DNA from 4 places in the Pseudoalteromonas distincta genome. Region 2 is predicted to be linked to each of the others. Evidence: predicted binding sites of a transcription regulator. Region 2 holds the regulator's gene; each other region holds the start of a gene.
The links. Region 2 encodes sigma-54, which starts transcription at its own class of promoters, with help from an activator protein. Its sites were predicted from a motif close to GTTGGCACGNNNNTNGNNT; they were not measured.
Positions count from the first base shown of each region.

Region 1: a site for sigma-54 is predicted at 1,525-1,543, ahead of FFU37_RS05825 (EF-hand domain-containing protein). Genes of this name have one in related genera too.
Region 3: a site for sigma-54 is predicted at 1,572-1,590, ahead of FFU37_RS19020 (hemerythrin domain-containing protein). Genes of this name have one in related genera too.
Region 4: a site for sigma-54 is predicted at 1,248-1,266, ahead of FFU37_RS13665 (BON domain-containing protein). Genes of this name have one in related genera too.

Region 1 covers NZ_CP040558.1:1,303,909-1,307,079, forward strand. Annotated here, with positions in the region: gene xthA (exodeoxyribonuclease III) at 1-685, opposite strand, end outside; gene FFU37_RS05820 (exonuclease III) at 926-1,357, shown strand; gene FFU37_RS05825 (EF-hand domain-containing protein) at 1,585-2,106, shown strand; gene scpB (SMC-Scp complex subunit ScpB) at 2,258-2,848, shown strand; gene rluB (23S rRNA pseudouridine(2605) synthase RluB) at 2,845-3,171, shown strand, end outside.
Region 2 covers NZ_CP040558.1:343,088-346,258, forward strand. Annotated here, with positions in the region: gene ptsN (PTS IIA-like nitrogen regulatory protein PtsN) at 1-101, opposite strand, end outside; gene hpf (ribosome hibernation promoting factor) at 106-393, opposite strand; gene FFU37_RS01475 (RNA polymerase factor sigma-54) at 420-1,919, opposite strand; gene lptB (LPS export ABC transporter ATP-binding protein) at 1,989-2,714, opposite strand; gene lptA (lipopolysaccharide transport periplasmic protein LptA) at 2,711-3,171, opposite strand, start outside.
Region 3 covers NZ_CP040559.1:510,902-514,072, forward strand. Annotated here, with positions in the region: gene FFU37_RS19015 (plasma-membrane proton-efflux P-type ATPase) at 1-1,007, shown strand, start outside; gene FFU37_RS19020 (hemerythrin domain-containing protein) at 1,107-1,532, opposite strand; gene FFU37_RS19025 (hypothetical protein) at 1,864-2,118, shown strand; gene FFU37_RS19030 (hypothetical protein) at 2,178-2,432, shown strand; gene FFU37_RS19035 (DUF6500 family protein) at 2,462-2,680, shown strand; gene FFU37_RS19040 (tetratricopeptide repeat-containing diguanylate cyclase) at 2,717-3,171, opposite strand, start outside.
Region 4 covers NZ_CP040558.1:3,055,021-3,058,191, reverse strand. Annotated here, with positions in the region: gene FFU37_RS13675 (VOC family protein) at 1-266, shown strand, start outside; gene FFU37_RS13670 (LiaF domain-containing protein) at 305-973, opposite strand; gene FFU37_RS13665 (BON domain-containing protein) at 1,302-1,868, shown strand; gene FFU37_RS13660 (YqaE/Pmp3 family membrane protein) at 1,941-2,099, shown strand; gene FFU37_RS13655 (hypothetical protein) at 2,479-2,985, shown strand.

The DNA of each region.
Region 1 (3,171 bases), 960 kb from region 2:
TTCGAAGCCCTCGGTTATCTACAAACCCTTTAGAGCGATAGTCAAACCACGAATATTGATCGTCTGTTTCTGGGTTTTGCTCTCTAAAGGTGTCTTTAAAGCCCCAATTAAGTAATGTTGCAAGCCATTCACGCTCTACCGGTTGGAAAGAACATTTACCCGTTTTTAACCAACGCTTTGCATTAACTTCGCCAATACCAATATCTAAATCGGTGGGTGATATGTTGATATCGCCCATAACAATGACGTCTTGATCGGGGGTGTGGTTGGTTTCAAGGTGTGTCATTAAATCTTTATAAAATTGTCGTTTATAAGGAAATTTAGTTTCGTGATTAATATTATCACCTTGTGGGAAGTAGCCATTCATGACTGTAAGGTCGCGACCGTTATCTTGTTCAACAGTGACGCTTATCATGCGTTTTTGCGATTCCTCTGTATCGGTAGCAAAGCCTTTTAAGACCGATTTAGGCTCCTTTTTGCATAACATAGCTACGCCATAATGGGCTTTTTGGCCATGAAAGTAGACGTGATATCCCATTTTTTGTACATCTTCTAGTGGGAATGCTTCGTCATGAACTTTAATCTCTTGCAAGCCAATAACGTCTGGTTGATGTTTGTCGATAATTGCTTGTAATTGGTTAAGACGAGCACGCAGACCATTGATATTGAAAGAAATCACTTTCATAAAATTTACCTTAAAATTGGATCTATTTAATGAATTAAATTGTATCAGTAAATACGCGTACATAACATGACTGAAATGAGAAAATAGCTGCGCAAATGTTGATCAATTGGTGAGTAAAGTTTAAACATTGTAAATGCAGTATTAATTTTTTAAATAAATAAAAAATTCAATTGAACTTAACTTTATTGAATATATAATGCGCGAAATTCACTTGTTTAGCTCGTTCAAATAGGATCTCTCATGAAAACACAACTACTTTTAGCTACTGCTTTATTCGCATCTGCAACTGCTTCAGCACAAAGCAATACTTACTTCAGTCAAGATAATAAAATTGAGTCTAAGTTATGTGTACTAAGCGCAAACGAAGGCTTTAGTGTTGCTCGTAAAGAAGCTGCTCAGCACGGTGTTTACTTATCTCGTTTTTCTAAAAGCATTTTATGTAATGGTGAAGATATTCGCGATATTGCTAAAAAAACGACATTAAGCAACGCATCAGTTGAGAAAGTAGAAGTATTTGCAAAAGACGCTCAACAAGAAACTCAATTATGTATGACGGCTTTAAAACAAGGTTTAGCACCTGTTCGTCAAAAAATTGGTAACTTAAACTCATTAAAATGTAATGGTCAAAACGTTACTGAGTTTGTTAAACGCTACCAAAACGCAGCAATCTAATTATTAGCTGAACTATATAACTAAAATTGAGATACCTGGTTTTTTACCGGGTATTTTTTTGCAAAAATTACAAGGTTGTTTGCAAAGCTTGCAAGCTTAACTTATTGAAACTGTTCAATAAATGCACCAATCAAGGTTAAGTTGTTGATTCTTATAAGTTAACTATTATTGGCATTGGATTTGTATTAGTTAAAGTGACATTTAATTAATTACGAAGGATACGTCTTATGAAAAAGTTAACATTAGCAGCCACTATTTTAGCATCATTAAGCCTAGCGGCTTGTTCATCTAATCAAGGTCTTGAAAGAATAGACAGTGACTTTGCAAGTTTAGATAATGACAGCGATGGCTACATCTCAAAAGTTGAAGCTGATGACGATAGCATTTGGGGCCATTTTTCAAATATTGATACCAATATGGATAACGAAATTAGCCGCAAAGAATTCAACACTTACATGAAGTTAAACAATGGTAAAGTAGCCACTGATTCTGAAGTAAGTGAGTCGGCATTTAAAGCTGAAATCGCTAAATTCGATAAAATTGAAAGCAGCTTTTCAAGCTTAGATAACGACAGTAATGGCTATATTTCGGTAGCTGAAGGTAACGATGATGATATTTCAAATCACTTTGGTTACATGGATAAAAACCAAGATAAGCGCATCAGTAAAAGCGAGTTTATGGGTTACATCAAAAAATACGGTAACGCAGTAGCTGAAGATGATGCATTAGAAGCCATTAAACACAGCTAATATTTGTTGTTTTAAAGAGTAAATTAGAAGCCAGTGATAATCACTGGCTTTTTTGTGTTTAAAATCTAGTTATTTAGTAGATATATTTTCCTAGTTTGGCGTTGTTCTGTCATAATAGATGGCTGTGTATTTTTATTTGTTAAGAGTGTCTATGGCGGGTCGGCGAATTAGTGATGAACAACTAGTTGAGATCATTGAAGCAGCTATTTTTGTTGCAGATAAGCCTGTGAGTAAACGCCACCTTAAAGATACTGTATTAATAGATTTAGCTATTTCTATGGCGCGAATAAACGACGCAATAGATACAATACAAGAACATTTTCAAACTCGTGGTATTCGCTTAGTCGAAGTTGGTAGCGGTTATCGTTTTCAGGCATGTAGTAGTTTAAGCCCTTGGTTAAATAACTTGTGGCAAGAACGCGCACCAAAATACTCGCGTGCTTTACTGGAAACATTATCACTTATTGCATACAGGCAGCCCATTACACGCGGTGAAATTGAGCAAGTAAGGGGTGTTACTACGGGTTCGAATATTATTAAAACCCTACTCGAAAGAGAGTGGGTTAAAGTGGTAGGGCATAAAGAGGTTCCGGGTAAGCCGGCTTTATATGCAACTACTAAACAATTTTTAGATTATTTTTCGTTAACTGGACTTGAAAACTTACCTGCGCTGCCAACAGAGCAGCAAAGTAAAATTAACCAGTTATTAAGTGATCCTTCTGTGAGAGAACCATCCGAATGAGTATACAAGGTGAAAAGTTACAAAAAGTCCTAGCCCGTGCAGGCGTAGGCTCACGCCGTGAAATGGAAAAATACATTGATGCAAACCGCGTTAGTGTAAACGGTAAAGTGGCAAAGTTAGGTGACCGTGTTGAAGAAACTGATTTAATTCGTGTAGACGGACACACTGTAAAGATTGAAGAAAAAGCAGATAGAATCTGTCGTGTAATTATGTATAACAAACCAGAAGGTGAGTTAAGCACACGTAAAGATCCAGAAGGGCGTCGTACAGTATTTGACCGACTTCCTCGTATTGATGGTGAGCGTTGGATTGCGGTTGGCCGA
Region 2 (3,171 bases):
TCGTGAGCAAGTTCGCTAATGAACTCTAAAATTCTTTTTTTGCTATTAAAAAGGACCGCAGCTTTGCTGCAGTCCTGGCATATAAGTGAACTTAATTTCATCATATTAGTGTCGAGCAAGCTTCTCTTTGTGTTTGATTACTTGGCGATCGAGCTTGTCGATCAACGAGTCAATAGCGGCATACATATCTTGATGTTCTGTAGAGGCAAATAGCTCAGCACCGCTTACGTGTATTGTGGCTTCTGCTTTTTGATTTAATTTTTCTACATCGAGAATGACATGAACATTATTTATATGATCAGAGTGTCTTTCAAGCTTCGCAAATTTAGTATTAATATAGTCTCTTAGTGAATCGGTTAATTCTACGTGACGACCAGTTAAGTTTAGTTGCATAAGCATTACCCTCTTAGTTTAGCGTCTTAAATCAGACTTTTACGCTGATTTGACGGTGGAATAGCAAGAGATTCGCGGTATTTTGCGATTGTACGTCTTGCTACTTTAATTCCTTGCTCAGCCAATATATCCGCTATTTTGCTATCACTCAATGGTTTTGCTGAGTTTTCTGCTGCGATTAATTTTCGGATAAGCGCACGTATTGCTGTAGATGAACATTCACCACCGTTTTCAGTACTTACATGGCTTGAGAAAAAGTATTTAAGCTCAAATATACCACGGGGTGTATGCATGTACTTTTGAGTAGTTACGCGTGAAATTGTCGATTCGTGCATTTCTACCATTTCAGCGACATCATTTAAAACCATTGGTTTCATGGCTTCAGGGCCATGTTCAAAAAAGCCTTGTTGTTGCTTAACAATACAATTAGTAACTTTTAATAGCGTGTCGTTTCTACTTTCTAAGCTTTTAATAAACCATTTAGCTTCTTGTAAATGTGAGCGAATAAACTGGCTGTCGCCACTTGATTTTACAGTGCGAGACATTGCCGCGTATTGGCTATTAACACGAATTTTAGGCATGCTATCTGGGTTTAATTCAACAACCCAGCGGCCTTTAATTTTTTTAACTGACACATCAGGAATAACATACTCAGATTCTTCCCTTACAATAGTATCTGCAGGTTTTGGGTTGAGAGTATGTATTAGTGTCATTACTTCTTTAAGCTCTTCTTCTTTGAGCTTAGTTTTTTTCATTAATGTACGATAGTCGCGAGCTGCTAATAGATCAATATGCTCGGTTAAAATCATTTTCGTTTCATTAATGTAAGGTGTTTCTTTATCAAATTGATTAAGCTGAATACACAAACACTCTTGTAAACTACGTGCAGCAATACCAACAGGATCAAACAGTTGGATGCGTTTTAATACCGCTTCAATTTCATCAAGTTCAACTTCGTTATCATCTTCGTTTTCTTGATTAAAGCTTTCTAAAATTTCTTCGCAACTGAGAGTTAAAATACCTGAATCATCGACAGCTTCTACAATCGCAATAGCGATGGCTTCATCGGTAGGGCTAAATGGCGTTAGTTGTAATTGCCACATTAAATACTCATGGAGCGTTTCAGTAGAGGCGCCTTGGTATATAGATTCATCTTCAGGCATTGGACCTGATGAGGCTGCAGGAGCGGCACTCATGTACTCATCCCAACTAACATCCATAGCCATGTCGTCACTTAGCGTGTCTTTTGCAAGTGCTTCACCAGTATCTTGTTCGTATTCGCTCGGAGCATCATCAGCAGATGCGCTAACAGTTATGTCATCGGTATCAGCTTTTTGCTCGTTTTTACCAGCAGCGTCTTCAGAATAGTCTGCCTCTTCAACCTCTAATAGTGGATTACTGTCGAGAGCTTCTTGTATTTCTTGCTGGAGATCCAATGTACTGAGTTGCAACAAACGAATAGCTTGTTGCAACTGTGGAGTCATTGTAAGTTGCTGGCCCATGCGCAGCTGTAGTGATTGCCTCATGTATCTCTAACAATCCTTTTATGTTGTTATAATTAATACTAGCAGATGCTTAAAGACATGGCGTAAATGTTACAGCCTAAATTGCTCGCCTAAGTAAACATCGCGTACTGTTTTATCATTTAATACGTGTTCTGGAGTACCTGATGCAATCAGCTCCCCATGAGAAACAATGTAGGCTTTTTCACAAACATCAAGGGTCTCTCTTACGTTATGGTCGGTAATTAAGACACCAATCCCACGATTTTTAAGATGTTCTATTATTTTCTTTATATCTAATACCGAAATAGGGTCAACACCGGCAAACGGTTCATCCAGTAATATAAATTTAGGATCTGCTGCCAGTGCTCGTGCTATTTCTACACGACGACGTTCTCCACCCGATAATGCCATACCTTGGCTATCACGAATGTGTTGTATGCTAAATTCATCTAATAAGTTATTGAGTGTGTCTTCTCTGGCTTGTTTATTTAGTTCTTTGCGCGTTTCTAAAATGGCCATTAAGTTTTGATAAACAGTCAGCTTTCTAAAAATCGATGACTCTTGTGGTAAGTAGCCTATGCCTAATCTAGCACGACTATGCATAGGTAAAAGAGTAATATCGTTATCATCAATAGATATTTTACCTTTGTCGCTAGGAACAAGCCCTACAATCATATAAAAAGTCGTTGTTTTACCAGCACCGTTAGGGCCAAGTAAGCCAACTATACTGCCAGCTTGTACTTCAAGGCCGACGTTTTTTACAACTTCACGACCTTTATAGCTTTTTGCCAATAGTTCTGCTTTTAATGTGCTCATGGTTGACCTTTATCGCCTTTTTTACTTTTTTTAGTTTCGATCGGTACTAAAATTGTGTGAACGCGGTCAGTTGAGTTTTCATCTTTTTCGGCACTGATTAGCTGCTGCTCTATATCGTAGGTAATGCTTTTAGCATTTATTTTTTGTCCCGCTTGCGATACTTGTGCATTACCAACAAGCGTTAAAAAACGCTTAGATACATCATAACGTACTTCGTCAGCACTGGCGCTCATAGTCGTGCCATCTGATTGCTTTTCTTCAAAGTGCGCAGGGCTACCTGTGGCAATTAATAATTGTTTATTATCACCAAGTTCATCACGTTTGTGCACTTCGAGGCGATCGGCTGTAATGCGGCGATTACCGTGAATAATCTCAACGTTTTTCTCAAAAATACCCACATTAGCTTTTAATTGACCTTCTTGCTTGTCGGCACTTATTGAAATTTGATTGGCAGCAG
Region 3 (3,171 bases), on a different replicon from region 2:
TGAGCGTTAAAATGGTCACGGGCGATCAAGTGGCCATTGCGCGTGAAACTGCAAGTAAACTGGGTTTAGGGACAAACATTCTTGATGCTAGTGGATTTGGTGCAACTGAGCATCACCAAACAACGCAGTTAGATGACTCTATTGAGAGTGCTGACGGATTCGCACAAGTATTTCCTGAGCATAAATACCATATTATTGATGTGCTTCAGCATAGAGGGCACATTGTTGGTATGACAGGAGATGGCGTAAATGACGCGCCAGCACTTAAAAAAGCTGACTGTGGTATTGCTGTATCGGGCGCTACAGATGCAGCGCGTTCAGCAGCATCAATCGTGTTAATGACCGATGGCTTGTCGGTTATAATTGATGCAGTTAAAGAAAGCCGAAAAATATTTCAACGCATGAACAGTTACGCTATTTACAGGGTTGCTGAAACTCTGCGCGTATTACTTTTTATGACAATGGCGATATTAATTTTTAACTTTTATCCGTTAACAGCAGTCATGATTGTAATGCTTGCTTTACTTAACGATGCCGCCATTTTGTCAATTGCATACGACAATGTACATTATCAAAATAAGCCCGAAACATGGAATATGCGGCTCGTTTTAGGTATTGCATCTGTGCTGGGAATTCTAGGGCCAATTGCAGCCTTTGGTTTATTTTACTTAGGAGATAAAGTATTTGAACTCGACCGTCCTCATCTTCAAACATTAATGTACTTATTACTTTCTGTAGCAGGGCATTTGACTATATTTTTAGCGCGTACCCGAGGTCCATTTTGGTCTATTAAACCGTCTGCTATATTAATGGTCGCCGTATTTGGCACGCAAGTTATAGCAACACTTATTGCTGTTTATGGTGTGTTTATGACCCCATTAGGATGGGGCTGGGCACTTGCTGTGTGGGCATATGCTTTGGTGTGGTTTTTTATTAACGATGGTTTAAAGCTAGTGGCGTATCGAATTTTTGATCCGACAGAAGCACCATTGCTAGAGAAGAGCTAGCATATAGGCTTAAAAATAAAAAAATTGGTTATAAGCCATAAGGCTTATAACCAATAAGTACACAGGGAGTGTGTGGAAGTCGGTTTGCATGTTATGCAACTAATGCATAGCGTCGTTATATTGCTCAGCAAGGCTCTCTTTTTGCCCTTCGGTAAGTGCTTTACCCGCTAATTGAAACACTTCATGTTCTTCTTCACTTAAATGATGGTGTACCAAATGGTGTAGCTTTTTAGCTGCAACTAACCATGCAGATGAGCTCATTTCGGTATCTTCAAGTTGTTCAATTAATTCATCAATTTCGTGATGTTCAGCTACGCTGTGGCGCGCTTTTTCATGAGTTAAGTCATCAAACATAAGTGGGTTATAAAAGTAACGTTCTTCAAATTTTGCGTGATCTTCTAATTCTGTTTTTAGCTCATCCATTAGCTTGTGGCGCTGCTCTGTGTCGCCGTGTGTTTGAATAAGCGCATCTACCAATTCTCGTTGTTTATCATGATCGTGACGTAGTGCTTCAAAAATATTCATAACTAGTCCTTTTACAATTTATTTGCTTATATCATTAACTAGCAAACTAAATGCCAAATATTAAGTTCTTGTATTTTAATAAATTTAATTTAATTTTTTATTCTTTGGCTGCGATCACTGTAAATTTTACAGTGATATGAATGCAATAATTTCAGGCTTTTGCGTAGTTCAATTATAAAAGTGAGTATAAATTCCTACAGAACCTTACAAATATTTACTGGTTGTTTATTTTATTGCAGTGATAAAGTGTCAGTGTTATTTGGGTACAACCTATATATTACTCTCACACATAAATGCAGGTAGCACGTTAACTTAATAGGATAGTTTAGGGATGAACATAAAAAGCCCCATCGCCGCATTATTACTGTGCGCTTTACTGAGTGCATGTAGTACAGCCCCGCGTTCTGACCCTAACTTATGCATTGAAGAGGCTGAAATGGTTGATCGAAATGGCGCTCAAACAAGCTCACAGGTTTACAATCAATGCATTAGCGCACAAATTAAAAAGGATGAAAAAAATGACACTTTTTTTGATGCCATCGGTACGTTCTTTTTTGAATTTTTTGCAATGGTGGTAGAAAAGTAAATAGGCTAACTTGCAGCTGTAATTTAAAGTAAATAAGTTGCGTAAAAATAGGATTATTTATGAAGCAATTATTGATAGCAATTCCACTTTTTTTATTACTAAGCGCTTGTGCGGCGCAGCCTTATGCAGGCTCGGCAAAATGTATGGACCAAGCAGATATTGCATACGAAACCGATACACGTAAAAATGAGACATTAGATAATGAATGCAAAGCTGCAAAAGTAAATACGCCTAATAAAGAGCTTGAGAATCATGGCTTGGTTGATAGAAGCCTTTTACAGCTAATCGTTAGCTTTTTAAATGGCGTATTTTAATAGTAAAAATATAATTAAATAAGGTATGTATGAGGGAAGAACTAAGAGCAAAAATAATTACCGTGTGCGATAAAAAAATAGTAGCTAAAGGCGAAAATGTAGGGCTTTCTTTTTATGCATTTTTTGCCAATAAAAACGACGACCCAGAGCTACTTATGGAGGCCGCTACTTGGTGGATACACACCCATAAATTAGATCATTTTGTAAAAGCACATAAAATTAAACAGATGGTTTTAGATGGACTTTAGTCAATTAACTGAGCAAGTATTTTTAGCTGTATTTATTTAATCAACAACGACTTGGTTTCTTCCGTTTTCTTTTGCTTTATAAAGTAATTTATCTGCATGCTTAATAAGAACATCTAGTGTGCTTTTTAAAGGGTTACTTACAGAGGCTCCCACACTAAAAGTGATTTGTGTATTACTAGGAAGGTCTTTTATATTACTACAATGCTCGGTAAACCTAGTGGCGAGCTGGTCAAATATGTCTCGAATAGCTAGTTCGTCCACCGAATTTAGTGCAAACAACCATTCTTCGCCGCCGTAGCGGCCAAACTGATGATCACCACTTAGTGTTTCTTTTGCAGCCTTTGCAAAGGAAATAAGAACTAAATCTCCAACATCGTGACCAAATTGGTCGTTAACTTTTTTAAAGTAGTCTAAGTCAACAATTGCTATCGTCATTTTACCTTCATCAAGCTTTGCTTCTGCGGCGCGCATTATTCCTCTGCGATTAGGGC
Region 4 (3,171 bases), 1.0 Mb from region 2:
CGCATTACATCGCGATAAGCAATCATGGTGAGGGTGAAAACAGAAATTTATCGGGCCATCAAATTGGTTTTGCACACTTTGCTTATGTAACAAATAACTTAAGCGCAGTAGTAATGCGCTTAAATAAAGCGGGTTTTACTCTAAGCAAGCAAGGTAGCGAGAATCCATTTAGGAAAAACGTTTACTTTATTGATCCTGCAGGGTTTGAAGTTGAGTTTGTAGAGTATTTAAGTGATATACCAAGCGAGCGAAATAACGATTTATAATAAAATACTAAGCAGCACGCTAAAGTGCTGCTACTCAATTATAGTGAGCGGTTATTATTACCCGTGCCAAACTGGGTTTTTAGCTCATTTGCAAAGCTTATAAATTTTTCTTTAATTGTGCGCTTTATTTTCACCTCAACCGAGCCCATTACTGCCTTTCCTTCAATATGAATTGTAGGGCCTTGGCGTTTGTTAAGCGACACAGATTTATTTTCAAGGCTACTTAAAATACAAAACATTTTAGACACTACATTGACATGCTCTGGTACGTAAATTTCATCGCTACCAAAAATACAGTTAACGTGAATAGTTACATTTTGATGCGCAAAAATGGCATCGGTAAAATCAAGCACCACCGATCCCATAAAGTTACTCAAATATATATTTTTTGGCACAACCCACTGACCACTTCGCTCGTTAGATCCTAAAATACTGCGTAATGTAAAATCATCATCACTGTTTTGCTGTGCACTATAATGTGGTGTAAATTGCGATTGTTTTTCTGCTTTATATTGCTGATCGGTATTAAGTGTTAAGTCTTCTACTAAGGCTAGCAGTGCTTCGTTATTAGGTGCATCCATCGCATTATCTAAACGTCTTTCAAATGCATCAACAGAAATAACACCATGACTGTAATTATAAATTAATTGATCAATCACTTGTTCGCGTACTTGCTCTATTGGGCGGTCTTCAACTTTTACAGACATGAGTTATTCCTTCTTATATTTACTATTGATACTGCTCTCGTAGTTAGGCTGCAAACCGCGTACCAAATATAATTTCATTAATTATCAATTGGTTATTTTTTAACGGTGTTTTTTGTTTTGTTATATTAACGATAGATTAACCAAAAGAGCAATTATCTAGCTATTTTCACTATTTGAGAAAGTTTTACCGAGTAGCCTGTAAATAGTTACACAAACATAGATAAGGTTTTATCTCTTAATTAATTCAAGTTATTGAATTTTAAGTGTAAATAAAGTTGGCCTGAAGCTCGCATTAGTTAAAGTGTCTTTAATCAAAAGGAGAAAGATTATGAAAACATTTAACAAATCTATTATCGCAGCTCTAGTTCTTGGTACTACGGCTATGGGTGCCCAAGCAAACAGCTGGGAAAACGAAAGTAAAGATGCTTGGATTGATGGTAAGGCAGAAACCGTTCTACTTATGAACACTAATCTAAACAACTTTGACATTAACACTGATGTAAAAAATGGCAAGGTAGTACTTACAGGTAAAGTTAATAGCGAACTTGATAAAGAGCTAGCAGAAGAACTTGTACTTAGCCTAGATGGTGTAACTGATGTTGATAACAGCCTTACAGTTGTTAAAAGCATGGACACCGAAGATAAAAGCAACGACATGATGGACGATGATGATAACGACCTAACGGACGCTAAAATCACCACTGTAATCACAACTCGCTTCCTGTTTGACTCAGAAGTAGGTGGTACAGACATTGATGTTGATACCGACAACGGTGTGGTAACTCTGAATGGCTCTGTAGAGTCTGAAGCTGAAAAGCAACTAGCAGTTAAAATTGCTAAAAATGCTGAAGATGTTCGCGACGTAGTCGATAAACTAGCTATTGTTGCTGAATAATACAGTATAGTTAAGGCCCAGTAATGCTGGGCTTTAAGTCTTTTCAATGTTTAATTTAAATGGAGTTTGATCATGGATATTATTCGTATAATACTTTCGGTTTTATTACCGCCATTAGGTGTGTTTTTGCAAGTTGGCTTAGGTATGCATTTCTGGTTAAATATTCTATTAACACTGCTAGGTTATTTCCCAGGGTTAATACATGCAATCTACATTATTGCGAAAAAATAATGACAGATTATATATTGTGTAAGCCGAGTACTGAGGTTTAGCTAAATACTTCAGTACCGATCGGCTCACAATATTAGTTTTTAGAGAGTTTTTAGATAGTTTTTAGGTTAAATCCAATTTTTAAAGCTCTTCAACCCATTAATTCACTTCCTTAACTCACTCCCAATATTATTTTAAAACTATACTTATTGTTTACTAATAAGCTTTCCAGCTAACAGTCGCGCTCAGATTCTGACTTGATGCCATTTAGGAAATCTTCAACATTAGTGTGTTTATACATCTACAATATACAATCAAATACTTTATTATTTAGTGACAATATTACCTTCACTTCTAGTGTTATCATTAAACTAGGTTTTAGGCATATTGAGGCAGTTAATTGAATATTCGACTTATAATGTCAGGCGTTGTGTCTTTCGTTTTTTATTTTAGTTGGGCCTACTGGGCAAATAGTACGGCAGACATTGCTAAATCGGTTACGCTTCAAGCTGCATTAGTGCAAGGTTTGTATAGTGGATTTGTAACGCTTTTTTTTACCTTTATTTTAGAAATGGTCGTCAACAAGTATAAGTTTAGTTATGTAACGCTTGCGTTTGTAACTCCAATTATTTGTATGTTTCATTCTAAAACACCACAAAACGTAGCAATACGACAAAGTTTTAACAATGCAATTAACTCTAGCGCCTCGTATTTAAGTAATAAAAAAATAGCAGGCGTACTTTTTGCGCCTATTATTCCGATTACTGTCCAATCGAGCTTAGTGATTATGGTAAATGTAGTTAATCAGACACCTAATTTGGCACTGACAGTAGCCCCAAGCATATTTTTTACAGCCTTGTATGCCTACACATATATGTTAGCTTTGCTTAAAAAAGTAGAGCGTTAAATATAAAAGACTACATGTGGGAGGAGGTTTTTTATAATTTAATGCAGAGAATATCATGGGAAATATCTTGTATTTTATGCTTATACCCACTTAAAAGATTACTATTTAAGCAGTTGGCTTGTTGATTGTTAAAATAAAGGTTTTTGGTAGTGACAAGCACCTAAAAAGTTTTTATACTGCAACCCG